DNA from 3 places in the Micromonospora sp. NBC_00362 genome. Region 1 is predicted to be linked to each of the others. Evidence: riboswitches for the same ligand, from Rfam matches in the RefSeq annotation. Region 1 holds a riboswitch; each other region holds the start of a gene.
What was found. Region 1 has a riboswitch for cobalamin ahead of OG992_RS07820 (CbtB domain-containing protein). Riboswitches for the same ligand answer to the same signal wherever they lie in the genome.
Positions count from the first base shown of each region.

Region 2: another riboswitch for cobalamin. It lies ahead of OG992_RS01295 (acyl-CoA thioesterase); the one in region 1 lies ahead of OG992_RS07820 (CbtB domain-containing protein).
Region 3: another riboswitch for cobalamin. It lies ahead of cobN (cobaltochelatase subunit CobN); the one in region 1 lies ahead of OG992_RS07820 (CbtB domain-containing protein).

Region 1 covers NZ_JAPENH010000001.1:1,687,249-1,689,508, forward strand. The annotation lists gene OG992_RS07815 (amidohydrolase) at 34-912, opposite strand; cobalamin riboswitch at 1,178-1,333, shown strand; gene OG992_RS07820 (CbtB domain-containing protein) at 1,368-1,571, shown strand; gene OG992_RS07825 (CbtA family protein) at 1,562-2,260, shown strand, end outside.
Region 2 covers NZ_JAPENH010000001.1:285,097-287,356, reverse strand. The annotation lists gene OG992_RS01300 (zinc-dependent alcohol dehydrogenase family protein) at 1-341, opposite strand, end outside; gene OG992_RS01295 (acyl-CoA thioesterase) at 451-897, opposite strand; cobalamin riboswitch at 1,100-1,314, opposite strand; gene OG992_RS01290 (copper resistance protein CopC) at 1,445-2,260, shown strand, end outside.
Region 3 covers NZ_JAPENH010000001.1:950,965-953,224, forward strand. The annotation lists gene OG992_RS04135 (MBL fold metallo-hydrolase) at 1-146, opposite strand, end outside; cobalamin riboswitch at 487-616, shown strand; gene cobN (cobaltochelatase subunit CobN) at 897-2,260, shown strand, end outside.

The sequences.
Region 1 (2,260 bases):
CTATGTCCCCAGGTCGAAAAGGGCGCTGCCGTCTCAGGACGGGGCCAGCCGGTAGACCCGGCCGGCGGTCTGACGCCAGATCGCGGCCCGCTCGTCGTCGGACAGCGGGTCCAGCAGGTCACCCAGAACGGTGACCCAGCGGGTGTACGAGGTGGCGAGCAGGCACACCGGCCAGTCCGAGCCGAACATCAGCCGATCCGGCCCGAACACGTCGAGGGCGTACTCGACCGCGGGCCGCAGGTCGGACGCCGTCCAGGACCCGCCGTCCACCTCGGTCACCAGGCCGGAGAGCTTCGCCGTGGTGTTGGCCTCGGCCGCGAGCGCCCGTAGGTCGCGCTGCCAGTCACCGAGATCGGCACGCCCGAGCGGGGGCTTGCCGAGGTGGTCCAGGACGAACCGCACCTGGGGCATGTCGCGGACGAGCCGGACGGCCGCCGGCAGCTGGCTGTGGCGCACCAGGAGGTCGAAGGCGAGGCCGGCGGCACCGACCGCGGCGATGCCGTGCCGCACGTCGGGACGGTCGAGATAGGTCGGGTCGGGTTCGGACTGGACCAGGTGCCGGATCCCGACCAGTCGTTCGCCGCCGCGCGCCCTGCGGAGTCGGGCAAGGCGGCGGTCGACATCGGCGGCGCTCAGGTCGACCCAGCCGACGACCCCGGCGATGAGCGGGTCGTCGGCCGCGATGCCGAGCAACTCCGGCGTCTCCGACCGAACGGCGACGGACTGAACGACAACGGTCTGGGTGACCCCTGCGGCCCGGGTCGCCGGGGCGAGCTCGAGCGGCGTGAAGTCGTCGTCGATCGCGGCCATGGTGTGCGGATCGATCCAGGGCTGTGGGTGCCGCGCCCGGACCCAGAGGTGATGATGCGCGTCGACGATGCCCGGTCGTCGCGCGACGTCGCCGGTCGTCACGGGACCCGCCCTGGCGCGTTCTCGTCCACCTCACACCCCGCCCAGCCGCTGATCGAGCCCTCCGGGTCAACCCGGAGCCACAGAGTCGATCTGGCAGGTTGACCATGTTAGCGGTAACAGACTGTTGTTGAGTCCCGGAACGCGCGTCACGACCAGCTTCCGGCAGTGTCGCCTTTTGGTCTGACGAATCCACTGGCACCTGCGGCCGATCCGCCTCGTCGGCGTACCGGTATGTGGACGCGTTCGGGGCGCGGGGCCCGGGTTGACCGCCTGAGGCGGCACCGATACCGTCGACCCACTATCTGCGGCGACGCGAGGGAAGCCGGTGTGAATCCGGCGCGGTCGCGCCACTGTGAGCGGTTTCCCAACCACACCTGGGGGCCGCGAGCCAGGACGCTCGGTCGTCCGCAGCCTTGCGATGGGGACGCGTCATCCCTGGGGAGGTTCGTGTATTCATGTCTAGCTCCGCTTCCAGCCAGCCGGTGGTGCACCCCGCTGGCAGTGCCCGTCTGCTGTGGACAGCTCTGGCGACCGTTGCCGCACTCACCCTGCTGGCGTATCTCGTCGCCTTCGACCAGGGCGCGGTGTCGCGCAGCGGGATGTACCTGCACGAGTTGATGCACGACGGCCGGCACCTGCTGGGCGTCCCGTGCCACTGAACACCACCGCCGCTCCCCCGTTCCTCGCCGTCCTCGTCCGCGGGCTGCTGGCTGGCCTGATCGCCGGCCTGCTGGCCGGTGCGTTCGCGTACGTCGCCGGCGAACCGCACGTCGAGGCGGCCATCGCCATCGAGGAGGCGGCGGCGCACGCCGAGCCCGCCGCTGGTGCCCACGATCACGAGGACGCCCTGGTCGGCCGGACGGGTCAGCGCGGCGGGCTGTTCCTGGCCACCGGCCTGTTCGGGGCCGCGATGGGTGGCCTGCTGGCCACGGCGTACGTCCTGCTGTCCCGTCGGCGGCGCGGCGACGACGACGGACGGTCGGGTTTGCTGCTGGCCGGCGCGGCGCTGCTCGGCGCGGTGATCGTGCCGTTCCTCAAGTACCCGGCGAACCCACCGGCGGTCGGCGACCCGGCCACCATCAACCAACGGACCGTCACCTATCTGTTGATGGTGGTGCTCGGGCTGGTGGCCGTGTGGGCCGGGTCGCTGGGCTACCGGTCGGTCGGCGCCCAGGCGCCGACGTGGTTGCGCGCGGCTGCGGCCGTGGGCGGGTTCCTCCTGGTCACGGCAGTGTCGTACGTGGTGATGCCGTCCTTCCAGGAGGTTCCGGCGGACTTCCCGGCGACCCTGCTGTGGAGTTTCCGACTGGCCTCGCTCGGCACCCAGGTCGTGCTCTGGACCGGCATC
Region 2 (2,260 bases), 1.4 Mb from region 1:
TTGTGGGCAAGCAGCCGGGCGTCCACTGCGGCGTACTCGGCCAGCGAGCCCTGAAGGCCGCCGACGCCCCCGCACAGCCCGTACACCTCGTCTCCCGGCGCGAAGCCGGTCACGTCCGCGCCGACCGCCGCGACGATACCGGCGAGGTCCAGGCCGAGCACCGCAGGCAGCTCGACACGCGCGTGCGCGGCCTTTCCAGCCTGGATCTTCGTGTCGAGCGGGTTGACCCCGCTGGCGACGATCCGCACCAGCACCTGCCCGCGCTCGGGGGTGGGTTGATCGATCTCCTCGACCGTCAGCGGAACGTTGAACTCCCGCAACACCGCAGCGCGCATAACCATCCACACTCTCCGTGATCGAGGCTTCACGTGGACGCTATCCGACCGGATAGGCGGCGGGGCGGGTTCCTCGGACCGCGCCAGCGCCGCCACGGGCGGGCCCGAGCGCTGGTCAGTCGTCTTCGGCACCGTCGAGCAACGCGCGTCGCAGCGCCAGTCGGTGCTTCCGGCGGATCTCCGCCTCCCGGTACCGACGCCGGTCCCCGTCGGTCTCCGGTAGCAGCGGCGGCACCGTCCGAGGCTGACCGTCGTCGTCGATGGCGACCATGACCAGGTGGGCGGTGGCCACGTCGGTGGGCGGCACCGCCCGGTCCCACCGGTCGGCGGTCACCTTGACGGCCACCTCCATCGAGCTGCGGCCGGCCCAGGTGATCCGGGCGTCGACGTGCACGACGTCGCCGACCCGCACCGCGCGGAGGAACGCCGTCTCGTCGATGGCGGCGGTCACCGCCGGCCCGTCGGAGTGCCGGGCGGCGACCACACCGGCGACGGAGTCGATGAGGTTGAGGATCCGGCCGCCGTGCACCGTACCCATCAGGTTGGTGTGGTGCTGGTCCATGATCTGCGAAAGGGTCAGGTGCGACGCCGACGGCGCTCGGCCGGCGATGGTGGTGGTGGTGGTGTCATGCACAGCGGCAGTCCGTCCCTCGGGAAACCACACCGCCGGGTCGCGGACACACGCTGACGAGGACCTGGCCGTGCACCACGCGCACGGCCCGTCACCCGCTCAGCCCACCCGCGAGGCCGACGGCAGCGCACACGGTTGTGTACGCGGCGCCGGCAGGTCTTCGGACTCGCGGGCCTGACCGGTCGCGCCGGTCCCCTACTGGCCGTCGCTTCCCAGGCCGTTGGCCCAGTGCTGATGACGGCGGTCGTTCCCACTCACCGCTGCGGGGCAGCCCCGGATTTTCACCGGGTTCCCTCTTACGACGCCCCGCCGGTCACGACGGGGCGAACCAGCGCCGTCGGCAGCATAGCTGGCCAGGGAATGTGTCCACCCGGGGCGTCCCGCCGCGGCGACGGATGGCCTGATCGTCAACTTTTGTCGTCTGAGGAAGAAGATCGCCAGCTATTGAAAAAAGTCTCGCGAGGGTGAGGATATCCAGATGCGTCGTCTCCCCCAGACTTGCGGGCGGGTGGTCTCGGGCCTCCTCGCGTTCCTCCTCGCCTCGGCGGTCGCCCTCCTCGCGTCCGCCCAACCCGCCGCCGCGCACGGGACCCTCGCCATGTCCACACCGGCGAGCGGCGCCGCAGTGCGCGAGCCGTTGACGGAGGTGCGGCTGTACTTCACCGAGAAGGCCGCCGCCAATGCGTTCTTCACGATCACCGCCCCGGGCGGCGTCCGTGTCGATAACGGCTGGTCGTATGGGGAGCCGAAGCCACTGGACAAGCCGGTACGGGAGTACTTCCTGGTCAACGGTCAGTTCGAGCCACGGGAGTACACGACGGGGTTCCCCGCGGTGGTGTCCGTCGCCCACCTGCCCGCCAAGGGCCAGTACTCGGTGAGCTACCTGTCGGTCGCCTCGGACGGCGACACCGTGCGGGGCACCCTGACCTTCCGCTACGACGGTCGGGTGACGGCAGCGCCGAAGGGGTGGAGCCCGCCGTCGACCCAACCGGACCCGGCGCTGGTGACCGCCACCGAGCAGCACAACTCGTCCGGGCAGGCCTCGGCGGTGCCGACCACCGCCGACGATCCGTCGACCCCGCCGGCCGCGGCGGCCCCGTCGACCGGGTCGACCGAGGAGAGCGGTCCCGGGGCACCGGCCTGGGCCGGCTGGGCGGCGGCGGTCGCGGCGGTCGGGGCGGCGGTCGGGTTCGTCGTCTGGCGTCGCCGATCCGCCGGCACACCCACCGGCCGGGGCCGTGCCTCGGCGGCGACCTCCGGTCGACGCGGCGGTGGCGCCCGTACCACGAATAGG
Region 3 (2,260 bases), 740 kb from region 1:
TGCGCGGGGCTCTGCCCGGCGTCGATCATCACACTGCCGCGTTCGTCGGCGACGACGGCGACACCGGCCTGGACCGCCTCCGGGTCGGGATCGCCCGGATACTGCCAGACACGGCCCGCCAGGTGATGGAACTGCGGGGCGACCATGATGATCGACCTCCGAGATTGATCGCGGACACTGGTGTGGCGTTCGCCGATCCTAGGTGAGGGTGTCGGCCGGCACCGCCCTGCCGGAGGATCGGCGCAGGTCAGGACTCGTCCGGCCACCTTTGCTCTGCTTACCTATAGGCGCCGGTGACGCTCCGTGTCTGGTGCACATAGGTAAGCAGAGCAAAGGACGTCGCACATTGATCTGAGGCATTCCGTCGCGCGGAGTCGCGCTCGTATTAATCGTTGAATCTCGATGAGTCCCGTCCGCCCGGCGGGGTCGGACCGGCGTTGACCGGCGGCGCGGCGGTGTGGCAGCATTCGCGGCCTGACGGCAGTGAAGGAAGTCGGTGCGAATCCGACGCGGTCCCGCCACTGTCACCGGGGAGCGATCCCCCCTCGTGAGTCACGGCCGTGTGTCTGCGGTTGGAAGGCCGGGGGAGAGCGTCGATCCGGAAGCCAGGATACTTCGGCCGTCGGGACGTACCCCAGGGCGTGGACACCCGAGGAGGACCCGATGACGCACGGCGTCTCATTCATCGACGACTATCGTCGTATCGCGCTCCAGGCAGTGCGTTCCAAGGACACCGGCCACCGGCACCGCTGAGCTGATCGCCCGGCGCTGTCCGGCCCCGACGCATGCGTCGGTGCGCCGTTCGCGCGGGCCGTCGTACCGGCTGACGCCGTACCCACTCGCATCGCCCCGGTCACCCCCGTGAGGGTCCAGGGCGTCACTTTCCGGAGCATGCCGTGCGCATCCTGCTGCTGTCCACCGCCGACACCGACCTGCTGGCCGCCCGCGCCAGCGGCGCCGACTACCGGTTGGCCAACCCCGCCCGAGTCGCCGCCGAGGAGGTGCCCGCCCTGCTCGACGGGGTCGCCCTCGTCGTCGTACGCCTGCTCGGCGGTCGGCAGGCGTGGGCGGATGGCCTCGCCGCGGTGCTCGCCACCGGCGTGCCGACGGTGGTGCTCGGCGGCGAGGCGCTGCCCGACGCCGAGCTGATGGCCATCTCCACGGTGCCGTCCGGGGTCGTCACCCAGTCGCTGGTGTACCTCGTGGAGGGCGGTCCGGACAACCTCGGGCAGTTGGCCCGGTTCCTCTCCGACACGGTGCTGCTCACCGGCGAGGGATTCGCCGCACCCGCGCCCACCCCGGCGTACGGCGTGCACGGCGAACACCCCGCCGACCCGGACCGGCCCACAGTGGGAATCGTCTTCTACCGGGCACACGCCCTCGCCGGCAACACCGACTTCGTCGACGTGCTCGCGGACGCGGTCCACAAAGCCGGCGGTAACCCGCTGCCGATCTTCTGCGGCTCGCTGCGCGGGCTGACCGCGGGCGCCGGCCCACTCGGGCTCTTCGCCCGCTGTGACGCGCTGCTGGTCACTGTGCTCGCGGCCGGAGGTGCGGTCGCCGCCGACGCCTCCGGTGGCGGCGACGAGGACGCCTGGGACGTCGGCGCACTGGCCGCCCTGGACGTGCCGGTCATCCAGGCGCTCTGCCTCACCAGCACCCGCGCGCAGTGGGCCGACAGCGACGCCGGCCTGTCCCCGCTGGACGCCGCCATGCAGGTGGCCATCCCCGAGTTCGACGGCCGGATCGTCACAGTGCCGTTCTCGTTCAAGCAGATCGACGCCGACGGGCTCTCGGTCTACGCCGCCGACCCCGAGCGGGCCGCCCGGGTCGCCGGGATCGCGGTGCGCCACGCCCGGCTGCGGTACGTGCCGCACGCCGACAAGCGGGTCGCCGTGGTGCTCAGCTCGTACCCCACCAAGCACTCCAGGGTCGGCAATGCCGTCGGATTGGACACGCCGGCCTCGGCGGTCCGGCTGTTCGCCGCGCTGGCCGAGGCCGGCTACGACCTGGGTGACGCGCCACCGCCCGGCGACGGTGACGCGCTGATCCACGCGCTGATCGCCGCCGGTGGTCACGACGTGGAGTGGCTCACCCCGGAGCAGTTGGCCGCCGCCGAGGCCCGGATACCGGGGTCGACGTATCGGCGCTGGTTCGACCAGGTCCCGGCCGAGCTGCGGGAGCGGATGCGGGAGCACTGGGGTGAGCCGCCGGGCGAGCTGTACACCGAGGGCGGCGACATCGTGCTCGCCGGGCTGCG